DNA from 3 places in the Streptomyces sp. NPDC096311 genome. Region 1 is predicted to be linked to each of the others. Evidence: riboswitches for the same ligand, from Rfam matches in the RefSeq annotation. Region 1 holds a riboswitch; each other region holds the start of a gene.
What was found. Region 1 has a riboswitch for thiamine pyrophosphate ahead of ACIRA5_RS23510 (thiamine ABC transporter substrate binding subunit). Riboswitches for the same ligand answer to the same signal wherever they lie in the genome.
Positions count from the first base shown of each region.

Region 2: linked by a shared signal. The riboswitch ahead of thiC (phosphomethylpyrimidine synthase ThiC) and the one ahead of ACIRA5_RS23510 (thiamine ABC transporter substrate binding subunit) in region 1 are both predicted to bind thiamine pyrophosphate.
Region 3: linked by a shared signal. The riboswitch ahead of ACIRA5_RS48205 (purine-cytosine permease family protein) and the one ahead of ACIRA5_RS23510 (thiamine ABC transporter substrate binding subunit) in region 1 are both predicted to bind thiamine pyrophosphate.

Region 1 is NZ_JBIWFN010000009.1:129,618-134,496, reverse strand. It holds gene ACIRA5_RS23525 (PP2C family protein-serine/threonine phosphatase) at 1-551, opposite strand, end outside; gene ACIRA5_RS23520 (hypothetical protein) at 1,087-1,713, shown strand; gene rlmN (23S rRNA (adenine(2503)-C(2))-methyltransferase RlmN) at 1,883-2,989, shown strand; TPP riboswitch at 3,015-3,133, shown strand; gene ACIRA5_RS23510 (thiamine ABC transporter substrate binding subunit) at 3,216-4,325, shown strand; gene ACIRA5_RS23505 (ABC transporter permease) at 4,301-4,879, shown strand, end outside.
Region 2 is NZ_JBIWFN010000022.1:94,203-99,081, reverse strand. It holds gene ACIRA5_RS41725 (VWA domain-containing protein) at 1-246, opposite strand, end outside; gene thiC (phosphomethylpyrimidine synthase ThiC) at 343-2,172, opposite strand; TPP riboswitch at 2,165-2,342, opposite strand; gene ACIRA5_RS41715 (YibE/F family protein) at 2,414-4,012, shown strand; gene ACIRA5_RS41710 (SsgA family sporulation/cell division regulator) at 4,074-4,511, opposite strand; gene ACIRA5_RS41705 (IclR family transcriptional regulator) at 4,611-4,879, opposite strand, start outside.
Region 3 is NZ_JBIWFN010000031.1:51,272-56,150, reverse strand. It holds gene ACIRA5_RS48225 (SH3 domain-containing protein) at 1-13, shown strand, start outside; gene ACIRA5_RS48220 (alanine racemase) at 525-1,757, shown strand; gene ACIRA5_RS48215 (dioxygenase) at 1,774-2,673, shown strand; gene ACIRA5_RS48210 (maleylacetate reductase) at 2,679-3,770, shown strand; TPP riboswitch at 3,844-3,938, shown strand; gene ACIRA5_RS48205 (purine-cytosine permease family protein) at 3,928-4,879, shown strand, end outside.

The DNA of each region.
Region 1 (4,879 bases):
CCGGCATCGCAGGTGAAGGAATCGGGTAGCAGGCGATGCTGGATCTCGGCTGCCAGAGACAGCCGTGTGGTGCGGCGGCCCCATTCATACAGATCGGTGAAGCGCCGGTTGACGATCACCACATAGGCCAGAGCGTGGGCGGCCTCAGAGATGAGTCGTGTCGTCTTCCGGTCTGGCGGTGCCGGCAGGGTCAGCTCCAGCACACCGATCGCATCCCCGCGGTCGGTCACCGGCGCAAGGACGCGGACCGGGGCCGCCCCGGCTTCTCCAGAGCGCTCACCGACCTCCAGCTGCAGGTGCTGGGAGCGGATCACCCGGTCGTAGGCAGTGCCGGAGAGCTCGATCTGCTCTGGCTGCCCCCTGTCACCCTCAAGAGCAGCCCCGGTCAGCCGTACGAGAGCTCTGCCACCGAGTTCCGTGATCAAGAAGGACACCTCGACCGCGGCGATCTGCTCCTGCAGGACCTGCGCCATCACGGCGACTGACTCCACCGGCGGTGCCTTCTCCACCGCCGCCAGCATGCTGCCCAGCCAAGTCCCTTCAGCAGTCACGTTCTGCGCCTCCTTCGTCGGCCTTTAGGGGCCCGGCGGACGGGGACTTCTTGCTCATCAATTCTGAGGTTCGCCGCCGATAACGCACAGTTTGTCCGCAATGCCCCTAGCGTATCCCCGTCCACCTCTGTCGGCCGATGCGCGACAGCCGACCCGAATCACCCATCAGCGACCCGGCGGCGGCCTGCATTTGACCGCCGATGACCGATCCCTATAGAGGTGCGGATCAGATATGCATGGAGACCGCGTCTCGCGTTCAGCGAAGAGGATGGCTGTTGGCTACTGCAGTCGAATACGTGTCGAAATTGTGGAAGGGCGCTCGATGGTGACCAACGTCGACAACTGCCGACAGCTCAGCAGCAGGTCAGAGTATTGATCGATTAGGCGGCCGCAGGTCAGAGCCGCCCGTGATCAGTTGTGGCTGTTCTGAGGAACGAGCGTGCGCGGCCGCGCCCTGGCCAGATCGCCCCCTTGTGTGCTCTTCGTGTACGTGTCACACAGTTCAGAGGCGGGGACCTGGGGAGGGGAGCACTGTATGTCGGTGTTGGGTGGCTATCCGGTAGGACCGTCGGCCTGGGCCGTCGAGCGGTTTGGGCGGCATGCCGGCACGCTTGCCGCTGCGGTCCCGGTGCAACTGGTCCAGGCGCACGGGAAAGCTCATGCCGCGCACCTTGCCGCGGGACTGAAGAAGCGGAGTCCGTACGGTGTCGCCCTTGCGGGCGTGGTGCGCGAGAACCTGGCGGAGACGGCGCGCGAGCTGGGGGAAGCCGTGCGAGACGTGCGCGGATACGAGTATGCGGTGATCAACGATCACGCACTCTTCCCGTTCCGGTACGCGGACAGGCCGAGGCCCCTGGACCGAGCCCGGTTGCCCGCCAATGCGTCGCCCACTCGGCACCGGCTGTTCCGGGCGCACGGGCCGCAGCCTCCGGAAGGCCTGTTTGACGTCGATGAGGACTTGGCGACCGAGGAGTACCTGGGGCTGCACGAAGTGTTCGAGGAACTGGGAGCTTCCACCAGGCTGGTCTGTGTGTTCTTCACGGCTGACGCCGAAAACGGCATCCATGCCATCCACTGGGGGGACGCCCATCTCGAACCTGACCGTACCTTCACATGGCGCTACAGGGAACAGCTCCCGGTCGCTCCCATGCAGCTGGAGTGACGGACGATGGAGCCGTGGCATGGACGTGGCTGGTCGGGGCTGACTGAGTCCCGGGCCGTCCCTGGGCCGTGCGAGGACGGCCGAAGCTGACAGAGGACGCCCACGGGTGACCACCCCCACCCCGCTCTGGCCTGGGCCCCCGGAGTTGATCTGCGACACTGGATGGGTTATGCCTGCACCCGGAGAACTCACATTCGTCGCCCCCCGCGGAGCCAAGAAGCCGCCGCGGCACCTCGCCGACCTCACGCCCGCCGAGCGCAAAGAGGCGGTTGCCGCGATCGGTGAGAAGCCGTTTCGCGCCAAGCAGCTCTCGCAGCACTACTTCGCGCGGTACGCGCACGACCCCGCGGAGTGGACGGACATCCCGGCCGCCGCGCGCGGCAAGCTCCAGGAGGCGCTGCTTCCCGAGCTGATGACGGTCGTGCGGCATCTGTCGACCGACCAGGACACCACCCGCAAGACGCTGTGGCGCCTGTTCGACGGCACGCTCGTCGAGTCCGTGCTGATGCGCTACCCGGACCGGGTGACCATGTGCATCAGCTCGCAGGCGGGCTGCGGGATGAACTGCCCGTTCTGCGCCACCGGACAGGCCGGGCTGGACCGGAACCTGTCCACGGGCGAGATCGTGCACCAGATCGTGGACGGGATGCGGGCCCTCAGGGACGGCGAGATCCCGGGCGGCCCGGCGCGGCTGAGCAACATCGTCTTCATGGGCATGGGCGAGCCGCTCGCCAACTACAAGCGAGTGGTGGGCGCCATCCGCGCGCTCACCGACCCCGAGCCGGACGGGCTCGGGCTCTCGCAGCGGGGGATCACCGTGTCGACGGTCGGGCTGGTGCCCGCCATCCACCGGTTCTCCGACGAGGGCTTCAAGTGCCGCCTCGCCATCTCGCTGCACGCCCCGGACGACGAGCTGCGCGACACCCTCGTGCCCGTCAACACGCGGTGGAAGGTGCGCGAGGTGCTGGACGCCGGCTGGGAGTACGCGGCCAAGTCCGGGCGCCGGCTGTCCATCGAGTACGCCCTCATCCGGGACATCAACGACCAGGCATGGCGTGGTGACCGGCTCGGGCGGCTGCTCAGGGGCAAGCCCGTACACGTCAACCTCATCCCGCTGAACCCGACACCAGGTTCGAAGTGGACCGCCTCGCGGCCCGAGGACGAGAAGGCCTTCGTCGAGGCGATCGCGGCTCACGGGGTGCCGGTGACCGTCCGGGACACCCGGGGCCAGGAGATCGACGGAGCCTGTGGTCAGCTCGCCGCCACCGAGCGGTAATCTGGCGAGGTCCAACCACATCTTCATATTCCGACAGGGGAGCGCCACAGCGCTGAGAGTGCGGTAGCCGGAGCACCGGTGGGCCGCAGACCCTCTGAACCTTGCCCAGGTCATTCTGGGTAGGAAGTTCGGGCATCACTCAAGCTGTTGCGCCCTGCCCGGGAACCTTCCGAGGATCCCGGGCAGGGCCGCGTCTCTTCCTGGTCATCCCAGGAGGAATTCAGTGATCACCAAGAGGACGACCACGGCCGCCGTCATCGGGCTGGGCCTCGTCACGCTGTCCGCGTGCGGGTCCTCCGACAGCGGCGGTGCCGGGGACTCCAAGACCATCACGCTCGTCAGCCACGACTCGTGGGCCGTGTCGAAGAGCGTGCTGGAGGACTTCGAGAAGCAGTCCGGGTACAAGGTCAGGGTCCTCAAGGACGGCGACGCCGGGCAGGCCGTCAACAAGGCCATCCTCACCAAGGACAACCCGCAGGGCGACGTCTTCTTCGGCGTCGACAACACCCTGCTGTCCCGCGCGCTCGACAACGGGCTGTTCCAGCCGTACGAGGCCAAGGGCTCCGACCAGATCGTCCAGCAGTACCGGATCGACCAGGACAGGCACCGGGTCACGCCCATCGACTCCGGTGACATCTGCGTCAACTACGACAAGGCCTACTTCAGCAAGCACGAGCTGGCCCCGCCGGCCTCCTTCGACGACCTGATCAAGCCCGCGTACAAGAACCTCCTCGTCACCGAGAACGCGGGCACGTCCTCGCCCGGCCTCGGCTTCCTGCTCGGGACCGCTGCGAAGTACGGGGATGGGGGCACCTCCCGCTCGAGCGAAGCCGAGAGTGGGGGAGGCTGGCAGGACTACTGGAAGAAGCTCAAGGCCAACGGCGTGAAGGTGGTCGACGGCTGGGAGCAGGCCTACAACGACGAGTTCTCCGGGTCCGCGGGCGGCAAGAAGGCCAAGGCCGACCGGCCGCTGGTCGTCTCGTACGCCTCCTCCCCGCCCGCCGAGGTGATCTACGCCGATCCGAAGCCGAAGACCGCGCCGACCGGGGTCGCGAGCGGCACCTGCTTCCGCCAGGTCGAGTACGCGGGGCTGCTGAGCAACGCGAAGAACACCAAGGGCGGCAAGGCGCTTCTCGACTTCCTCATCAGCGTCAAATTCCAGGACGACATGCCGCTGAACATGTTCGTGTACCCGGTCCGCGAGACCGCGCAGGTACCCGAGGAGTTCGTGAAGTTCGGCCCGCAGGCCAAGAACCCCGAGACCCTGGCCCCTGCCAAGATCGCCGGCAACCGTGACCAGTGGGTCAAGTCGTGGACCTCGCTCGTACTGAAGTAGCGCCTCGAAGGAGCCGCAAGGAGAGCGTGACGCGGATGGGGCTGATGGCCCTGCCCGTCGCGTTCTTCGCCGTCTTCTTCGCCTATCCCGTCACCGCGATCGTCGCCCGTGGCCTCAAGATCGACGGGGCCTGGCGGTTCGGACGGATCGGTGAGGTGCTCGCGCAGTCCGACATCCGGCACGTCCTGTGGTTCACCACCTGGCAGGCGCTCGCCTCCACGGCGCTCACGCTGCTGATCGCGCTCCCCGGCGCGTATGTCTTCGCGCGCTTCGATTTCAGGGGCAAGCAGGTGCTGCGGGCGGTGGTGACCGTCCCGTTCGTACTGCCGACGGTCGTGGTCGGTACGGCGTTCCTGGCCCTGGTGGGCCGGGGCGGACTCCTCGACCAGCTGTGGGGTGTACGGCTGGACACCACCGTCTGGGCGATTCTGCTCGCGCACGTCTTCTTCAACTACGCGGTGGTCGTACGGACCGTCGGTGGCCTCTGGTCGCAGCTCGACCCGCGTCAGGAGGAGGCCGCGCGGATGCTGGGTGCCTCCCGGTTCGCGGCCTGG
Region 2 (4,879 bases), on a different contig from region 1:
GACGGTGTCCGTCGTGGCAGCGCCGTCCCGCTGCTTCCCGAGATGCCGTACGGCGCCGGAGGCGTGCTGCGGCTGGTTGTAGAAGACGAAGTCCCCGTCGTCCCGCACGCGTCCGCCCTGGCCAAGCAGCAGCGCCGAGGCATCCGCGTCCGGCGCGCCGGCTCCTCCTCTCCAGCCGAGCACGGCCCGCACCGTCCCGGCGGCGACGGGAAGGTTGGCGCCCTTGCTCATGGATGTCGATGTCATGGGCCCAGTCTGCCGAGAGAACGCGGCCCGGGAGCCGTTCGTTGCGCCTGATGTACGCGGCGAACGGCTCCGGGCACGAGTGCGCGTGCGTGCGAATCAGTCCGCGAGCGGCAGATAGACCCGGTTGCCCGCGGCGGCGAACTCCCGAGACTTCTGCAGCATCCCCTCGGCGACCTCTTCAGCCGACGCCCCCGCGGCTGCCGTACCGCCGAACTGCTCGGTGATGCTCTGGCTGATCTTCATCGAGCAGAACTTCGGGCCGCACATGGAGCAGAAGTGCGCCGTCTTGGCGGGTTCGGCCGGCAGGGTCTCGTCGTGGAACTCCCGTGCCGTGTCCGGGTCGAGGGCCAGGTTGAACTGGTCCTCCCACCGGAACTCGAAGCGGGCGTCGGACAGCGCGTCGTCCCATTCCTGTGCACCTGGGTGCCCCTTGGCGAGGTCGGCTGCGTGGGCGGCGATCTTGTAGGTGATGACGCCGGTCTTGACGTCGTCACGATTGGGCAGGCCCAAGTGCTCCTTGGGCGTGACATAGCAGAGCATGGCCGTGCCCCACCAGGCGATCATCGCGGCACCGATGCCGGAGGTGATGTGGTCGTACGCCGGCGCGACGTCCGTCGTCAGCGGGCCGAGCGTATAGAACGGAGCTTCATCACAGATCTCCTGCTGAAGGTCGATATTCTCCTTGATCTTGTGCATCGGGACATGTCCCGGGCCCTCGATCATCGTCTGTACGTGAAAACGCTTCGCGATCGTGTTGAGTTCCCCGAGCGTCCTCAACTCCGCGAACTGAGCCGCGTCGTTGGCGTCCGCGATCGACCCGGGCCGCAGCCCGTCGCCGAGCGAGTACGTGACGTCGTACGCCGCGAGGATCTCGCAGAGTTCCTCGAAGTTCTCGTAGAGGAACGATTCCTTGTGGTGCGCGAGGCACCAGGCCGCCATGATCGAGCCGCCGCGCGAGACGATGCCGGTCTTGCGGTTCGCGGTGAGCGGCACGTACGGCAGCCGCACGCCCGCGTGGACCGTCATGTAGTCCACGCCCTGCTCGGCCTGCTCGACGACCGTGTCCTTGTAGATCTCCCAGGTCAGCTCCTCGGCGCGGCCGTCCACCTTCTCCAGAGCCTGGTAGAGCGGCACCGTGCCGATGGGGACAGGGGAGTTGCGCAGGACCCATTCCCGCGTGGTGTGGATATTGCGGCCGGTGGACAGGTCCATGACCGTGTCCGCGCCCCAGCGGGTCGCCCAGGTCATCTTCTCGACCTCCTCCTCGATGGAGGAGGTGACGGCGGAGTTGCCGATGTTGGCGTTGACCTTCACCAGGAACCGCTTGCCGATGATCATCGGCTCGATCTCCGGGTGGTTGACGTTCGCGGGCAGCACCGCGCGACCGGCGGCGATCTCCTCGCGTACGACCTCGGGGTCGACGTTCTCGCGGACCGCCACGAACTCCATCTCGGGCGTGATCTCGCCCCGCCGGGCGTACGCGAGCTGCGTGACCGCCTCTCCGGGACGGCCTCGACGCGGCTGGCGCGGCCGCCCCGGGAAGACCGCGTCGAGGTTGCGCAGGCCCCCGCGCGGTGAGGTGTGCTTGATTCCGTCGTCCTCGGGACGGACGGGACGGCCCGCGTACTCCTCGGTGTCACCGCGGGCGATGATCCAGTTCTCGCGCAGTGGCGCGAGGCCCCTGCGCACGTCGGTGTCGACGATCGGATCGGTGTACGGGCCGGAGGTGTCGTACAGCGTGACGGACTGCCCGTTGGTGAGGTGCACTTGACGGACCGGCACCCGCAGATCGGGGCGCGAACCCCCGACGTATCCCTTGTGCCAGCCGATGGACTTCCCGGCCTCCCGCGGCTGTTCGCCCTCGGGCGCGGCAGGCGCCTCGCCCATCTGGCTGGAGGCAGGCGTGCGTACGTCCTTGTTGGTCATGAGACCTACTCCCTACGCCGGCATTACCCGGTAACAGGTTCGGCGGTCGACGCAGCGGATTCCGTCTGCCGATGTCCCTTGTGAAACATCACTCGTTCCACGTGAAACATCGCTAAGACGGAGGTCAGCGCCCTCTCAGCCCGGTGCTCCGAGCTCCCGCGTGTGCAAAGGTGACTCCACGCTAGCGTCATATCTGGCGCGGTGAACAGAGGGCCCTCGCCGTTCTTGCGATGATCGGTCGGTGACCACAACGCAGCAGCCCCCGTTCCCGCCGTCCGAGCCGCCGCGCCGACGCGGTCCCGGAGACGGCTATGGGCCTGGTTCCGGAGACGGCCGCGGGCACGGGCCGGGTGGTGGCCCCGGCCCCGGTCCAGGAGTCGGGCATGGGCACGGACCGGGTGAGGGACACGGGCACGGCCCCGGGGGCGGACACGGACATGGATCCGGGTCTGGGGACGGGCCTGGGAAGGGACCTGGACCGGGGAACGGGCACGGCCCTGGAGACGGGCACGGGTCTGGGGAAGGGCACGGGTCTGGGCACTCGCACAGTCACAGCCATGGGCCCGCCACGCCCGTCTCCAAGCATCTGCGCAAGGTCATCGCGGCCATCCTGATCCCCTTCGCCGCCGCGGTCGTTGTAGGTCTCGCGGTGCTCTGGCCCGGTGGCGCCCCTTCCCACGAACGCACCGGCGTCGGCTTCGACCGACAGACCCAGCAGGCCACGGTCACCAAGGTCGACAAGGTCAGCTGCAAGTCCGTGAACGCGTCGGGGGAGACCTCGACCGGCGACACGTCCACCGCCGAGGGCTCCTCCGCGCAACAAGAGGCGACGGGCGACTGCAAAAAGGCGACGATCCGGATCGACACCGGCAAGGACAAGAACCGCACGTTCACGGAGATCATCCAGCCTGACCAGTCACGGCAGTTGCACGAGGGCGAGAAGGTCGTGGCCGCCTACGAGCCCTCCGCGCCCAGGGACCTGCAGTACTCGGTCACCGATGTGAACCGGAAGTTCCCGATGGCGCTGCTCGCCGGGATCTTCGCGCTGGCCGTCGTGGTGGTGGGCCGGATGCGCGGTGTCATGGCGCTGGTAGCACTGGCCATCAGCTTCGTGATCCTGACCTTCTTCATCCTGCCCGCGATCCTTCAGGGCTCGAATCCGCTGGTCGTGGCCGTAGTCGGGGCGAGCGCGATCATGCTGATCGCGCTCTACATGTGCCATGGCCTCTCGGCCCGTACGTCCGTGGCGGTGCTGGGGACCCTGCTCTCCCTGGTGCTGATCGGCATCCTCGGCTCGGAGTTCATCGGCTGGGCGGCGCTGACCGGCAACACTGACGACAACACCGGTCTGATCCATGGCCTGTATCCGTCCATCGACATGAGCGGTCTGCTGCTCGCGGGCGTCATCATCGGTTCGCTCGGTGTGCTTGACGATGTGACGGTGACGCAAACCTCGGCGGTCTGGGAACTGCACGAGGCCAGCCCGACGATGGGCTGGCGCGATCTGTACCGTGCGGGCATCCGGATCGGCCGTGACCACATCGCATCGGTCGTCAACACGCTCGTCCTGGCGTACGCGGGTGCCGCGCTTCCGTTGCTGCTGCTCTTCTCGATCGCGCAGAGCAGTGTGGGCACGGTCGCGAACAGCGAACTGGTCGCCGAAGAGATCGTGCGCACCCTGGTCGGCTCGATCGGCCTGGTCGCCTCGGTGCCGGTGACCACGCTGCTGGCCGCCCTGGTGGTCTCCGCGGACCGTCCGGCCGTCCCGGCCGCCGCCACGGAGCCTGTCGAGAGCCGGGCGCCGGCGCGCGGCGGGAAGGGCCGTCGCCGCAAGCACTGAAGCCTCCCCGCGCCCTCGTCCCCGGTGAGGAAGCGTTACTCCGCTTGGGGGGTGCTGGGGCTCAGCCCGCGCTCTGCTCCTCCGCCAGGATGCGGTCCAGCGCCTCGTCGAGATGGGCGTCGAAGTCCGCGAGGGAACGCTCCTGCCCCAGCGGCACCAGCTTGTCCGTGCGGTCGAGGAAGGCCACGAGCGGCGCCGCCCCGGACCGGAACAGCGCGTGGTCACCACCCACCTGGAGCCGGATCAGCACCTCACCGAACGCCTCCGGGTCGGCGGGCGCGATGTGCACATCCCCGTCACCGCACGGCCGTCCCACGCCATCGATCAGCAACTCCCGCCCGAACGCCCAGGTCACGGGCGCGTCGCCGGGCAAATGGAAGGTCAGCCGCACGGCGTAGGGATCACAGGTCTCGTATCGCAGCTCCACCGGAATGCGGAAAGAGAGCTCCTCCGAAACGAGGAAGCTCATCATGACCTCTGCCTGGACCGACTCGCGCATCGCCTACCCCGTCGTTTGCCGTCGACTGGCCAGGAATCATCCCCCTGACTCTGCTGAAATATTGCTCAACGTACACAAGAGATCACAAGGAGTGAGTTTTCAGATGCTGATAGAGATCGAGAGTGTCCCCAGTAGTCTGCCGATCTCACCTTGCAATTGTCGTGCCGCAGGCAGCAGTCGATCGGCCTGGTGAAGAGGGAGAGAAATGGCCATTGCGGCGGCAGTTGTGCCGACCGTGATGGGAAGGGCCGCGCAGACCGTGCCCAGCGCGTACTCCTGGCGCTCGACGACGGGTTCCATCCGTCCCGTCCGCTCCAGTCGCCGCAGCAGACTGACGTTGTCACGCACCGTATAGGGAGTGATCGACT
Region 3 (4,879 bases), on a different contig from region 1:
CGCCACCTGCTGACCGACCCACACGCGGTGCCCGACCCCGACCCGGGGTCGGGCACCGCGTCGTGTTCCGGTAGACCGCCGACCGCTCGAGGTGCCGAAGGATCTCCCGCCGGGTAGAGATCGTGTGGGGCCTCGGGTATGGAGTCGCGGATCAGCATGATGGTGGGATGCCACAGGGCGCGGGCCCTGCGAGCGCAGGCGTCGGCGTGCGGGAGCACGGCGCCGCCGGTCTCCCGGCTCCCGGCCACCGCGCCGAACCGGACGCTCGGTCGGTACGCCCGTGGTGCCCCGCCGGAACCGACCGGCCCCGCACGGAGAGCGTGTGGATCCGGCCCCGCAGGGAGAGCGTGTGGATCCGGCCCGGCACGGGGAGCGCGTCGATCCGGCTCCGTCGATTTCGGCGGCTGCCGTGGCACGTGTCATGTTCCCGACCGTCTCCGTCCGCCGGGCCGTCACTCCGGGCCCCGTCCGCCGCCTTCGTCGCGTGCCGACGGTATCCTGCGCCACACGACCCGGAGTGCCCCATGAACACACCCTCACTCGCGGTGCGCGACCGCATCCTGACCCTGCCGCCCACCGAACTTCCCGCTTATGTGTACGACTTGGCGGCACTGCGCGCACACGCCGCGTCGGTGCGGGCCGCGCTGCCCGAGTGCGTCGAGCTGTACTACGCGACCCAGGCCAACCGGGAGCCGGAGATCCTGACCGCACTCGCCCCGTACGTCGACGGCTACAAGGTCTCCATCGCCGGCGAACTGGACCACGTCTCCCGGGCGGCGCCGGACCATCCACTGGCCTTCGGCGGCCAGGACAAGACCCCGACGGAGCTCCTGGACGCGCTGGAGCGGGGCGTGACCCGCTTCCTCGTGGAGAGCGAGTACGAGCTGTACATGCTGGCCGGGCTGGCCCAGCGGCACGCTCCGGACGGCCGGGTGGCGGTCCTGCCGCGCTTCGACCTCCCGGTGGCCGACCATCTGCTCGCCGACGGCGGCCGTGGCCGCAGGACCTCCGGCCTCGCCCCGGCACAGGCGGACACGATCGTCGGCCTGCTCACCGACGGCAGCTACCCGAACCTCGAACTGCGCGGCGTCTACGCCCACTTGGCCACCGGCCTGCACGCCCCCGAACACCTCGCGGTGGCCGAGAGCGTCGTCGCCTGGACGGCGGAACTCGCCGCGCGGCACGGCCTGCGCCTCACCGAGGTGAACGTCGGGGGCGGCATGGCGGTGGACTACGAACACCCCGAACGCCGTTTCGACTGGCAGTCGTACGGCGAGGGACTCGCCCGACTCGTCGCCGCGCACCCGGAACTGACGCTGAGTATCGAGCCCGGTCGCGCGCTGACCGCGTACTGCGGCTGGTACGCGAGCGAGGTGCTGGACGTCGAGCACGGCGCGAGCGAGGACTTCGCCGTCGTCCGCGGTGGCGGGGTGAACCTGCGCACGTCGGCGTCCAGGAGGCCCGACCAGCCGTGGCCCGACCAGCCCTGGTCCGTACTCGAAGTGGACGCGTGGCCCTACTCCTGGCCGCGGCCCGTGGTACGCCGTGAACGGGTCACGCTCACCGGCCAGTTGAGCACCTCCAGGGACGTCCTGGTCCGCGACGTCCGGGCGCCGGGGCTGCGGGCCGGCGACCGTGTGGTGTTCTCCCTCGCGGGTGCCTACACCTCGTCCGTGCCCCACCGGGCGTTCGCCAGGTTTCCCGAGCCCGGCTTCCACTTCGTGGACCCGGGCACCGCCGGCGACCAGTCCCGATAGCGCCACGAGGAGCGGCATGACAGACGAACCGAACCGTCCGACGACGGCCGATGCCACAGCGGAGGCCACGACCGACTTCACGCACGGCATCACCGACGCCGTCGTCGACAGCCTGCGGGGCACGGCCGATCCGCGGCTGGGTGAACTGCTCGGCGCGCTCACCCGTCATCTGCACGACTTCGTGCGCGAGACGGAGCCGACGATGGCGGAATGGGAACGCGCGATCGGATTCCTCACCGCGACCGGGCAACAGTGCACCGACACCCGCCAGGAGTTCATCCTGCTGTCGGACGTGCTCGGCGTGTCCATGCTCCTGGAGACGCTGGGCGGCCACCGCGGCCCGGGTGCCACCGAGTCGACGGTCCTCGGCCCGTTCCACCTGACCAGATCGCCGATCCGCGCACTCGGCGCGAACATCGACCTGGTGGGCAGGGGCGAGCCGTGCGTGGTCAGCGGCCGGGTACTGGGCAAGGGCGGCACCCCGCTGCCGGGCGCGGTGCTCGACGTGTGGCAGGCCGACTCCGAGGGCTACTACGACGTACAGCAGCCGGCCGGCAACGGGCGGGGACTGTTCACCGCCGACGCCGAAGGCCGCTTCTGGTTCCGCACCTGCGTACCGAGCCCGTACCCGATCCCCACCGACGGCCCGGTCGGCGAACTGCTGCGCGCCACGGCCCGGCACCCCTACCGCCCGGCCCACATCCACTTCATCGCCTCGGCCGAGGGCCACACCCCGGTCACCACGCACATCTTCGTCGCGGGCAGCGACTACCTGGACTCCGACGCGGTGTTCGCCGTCAAGAAGAGCCTGGTCCAGGACTTCACAGAGACCGACGACCCGTCCCTGGCACGGGAGTTCGGCGTCCCGAACCCCTTCCGCCACGCCCGCTTCGACCTCGTACTGGAACCGGAATGAGCACCATGGCCGACAGGAACACCCCGCTCGACTTCTCCTACGAGACCCGGCCCGCGCGGATCGTCTTCCGGCCCGGCGCCGCCGTCTCCGCGACCCCCGACGAGGCCGCCAGGCTCGGGCTGCGCAGGGTGCTGGTGGTCTGCGGCAGCAGGGGCGAGGACACGGCACGCGCGGTCGCGGACGCCCTGGGCGAGGCCTGCGCGGGGCTGCACGCCGAGGCCCGGATGCACGTACCCGTCGAGGTCGCCGACCGGGCCGTCGAGGCGGCGCGCGCGGCCGGCGCCGACGGGTGTGTCGCGGTCGGCGGCGGCTCGGCGATCGGCCTGGGCAAGGCGATCGCGCTGCGCACCGGTCTGCCCCTGATCGCCGTGCCCTCCACCTACTCCGGCTCCGAGATGACCCCGGTCTGGGGACTCACCGAGCACGGCGCCAAGCGCACCGGACGCGACTTCGCCGTCCAGCCCCGCAGCGTCGTCTACGACCCCGAACTCACCCTCTCGCTCCCCGTCCCCCTCACCGTCACCAGCGGCGTCAACGCGCTCGCCCACGCCGTCGAGGCCCTCTACGCGCCCGACGCCTCGCCCCTCGTCTCGCTCATGGCCGAGGAGGGCGTACGGGCGATGACGCAGGCCCTGCCGCTGGTGGCCGCCGCCCCCGGTGACCTCGACGCGCGCGGCCGGGCCCTGTACGGCGCCTGGCTCTGCGGCGCCTGTCTCGGCGCCACCACCATGGGCCTGCACCACAAGCTGTGCCACGTCCTCGGTGGGACCTTCGGCCTGCCGCACGCCGAGACGCACACGGTCGTCCTCCCGTACGCCCTCGCCTACAACGCGCCCGCCGCACCCCGGGCTGTCGCGGCGCTCTCGCGCGCCCTGGGCGGCGCCGACGACGTCCCCCACGCCCTGTGGGCCCTGGCCGGAAGCCTCGGCGCCCCCCGGAGCCTCGCCGAACTCGGCCTCAAGGAGACCGACCTGGCGGTGGCCGCCGAGCAGGCCGCCGGACAGCCGTACCCGAACCCGCGCGAGGTCACCGTGGACGGTGTACTGGCGCTGCTGACCGCGGCGTACCAGGGCAAGGAGCCGCGCGTCGACGCGTAGCCGCGGGGGCGTACGGCCCGCGCGGGCACCTCCCCCTGGGGCAGACCGCGCCCGCCGGGCTATCCTGACCGCCGAACCGGACACGGGGTGCCCCGCACGAGGGCTGAGATCACACCCGTCGAACCTGAACCAGTTAGGACTGGCGGAGGGATGTCTCATGTCGTTGCCGTATGCCCGTAACGCTCGCGGTGAGGTGGCCGTCGGAGGCCCGCAGGGCGTGTTCGACGGGCGGATGCCCACCGCCCCGGGGGATCTGCACGTCGAGGCGCGCGGAATCGCCCCGGTCCCGGAGGACCACCGCTACGGCGGCCCCGGCCGCCTGTTCACCGTGTGGTTCGCCCCCAACCTGACCATGACCGGCGTGTTCACCGGCACCGTCGGCATCGCGCTCGGCCTGGACTTCTCCACCGCGCTCGCCGCCGTCGTGCTGGGCACCCTTCTGGGGGCGGTACCGACCGCGTACCTCGGCACCTGGGGGAGCCAGACCGGCGCCGGACAGCTGCCCCTCGCCCGCCTCGCGTTCGGCCGGGCGGTGGTCGTCCCCGGCGCCCTGCAGTGGCTCTCGTCCATCGCCTGGGACGCGCTGATCGGCCTCTTCGGAGGGGACGCGCTGGCCCAGCTGTGCGGCTGGCCGTTCTGGCTGGGCGTGCTCGTCATGATGGCGGCGCAGGGGGCGCTCGGCGTCCTCGGCTACGAGGTGATCCACCGGCTCCAGACCGTGATGACCTTCGCCCTCGCCGCCGCGTTCGTGGCCCTGACCGTCAAGCTCCTGAGCGGCGCCCACACCACCCCCGCCGCCACCGCCCACGGCGCCGACCGGGCCGGGGCCTTCGTCCTGACCTGCACGATCGCGCTCAGCCTCGCGCTGTCGTGGGCCCCGTACGCGAGCGACTTCAGCCGCTATCTGCCGCGTACGGCGTCCCGCCCGCGCATGTTCTGGTACACCCTGGCCGGCATCGCCGTGTCCTTCGTGGCCGTCCAGGCGCTCGGACTGTGGGGCGCGGCCGTCTTCACCGACCAGACCGCCCGCGGCGTCGACACCCTGCTCGGCGGCGGCGCCCTCGGCGCGTTCGGCCTGCTCGCCGTGGCGCTCGCCGCGCTGAGCAGCA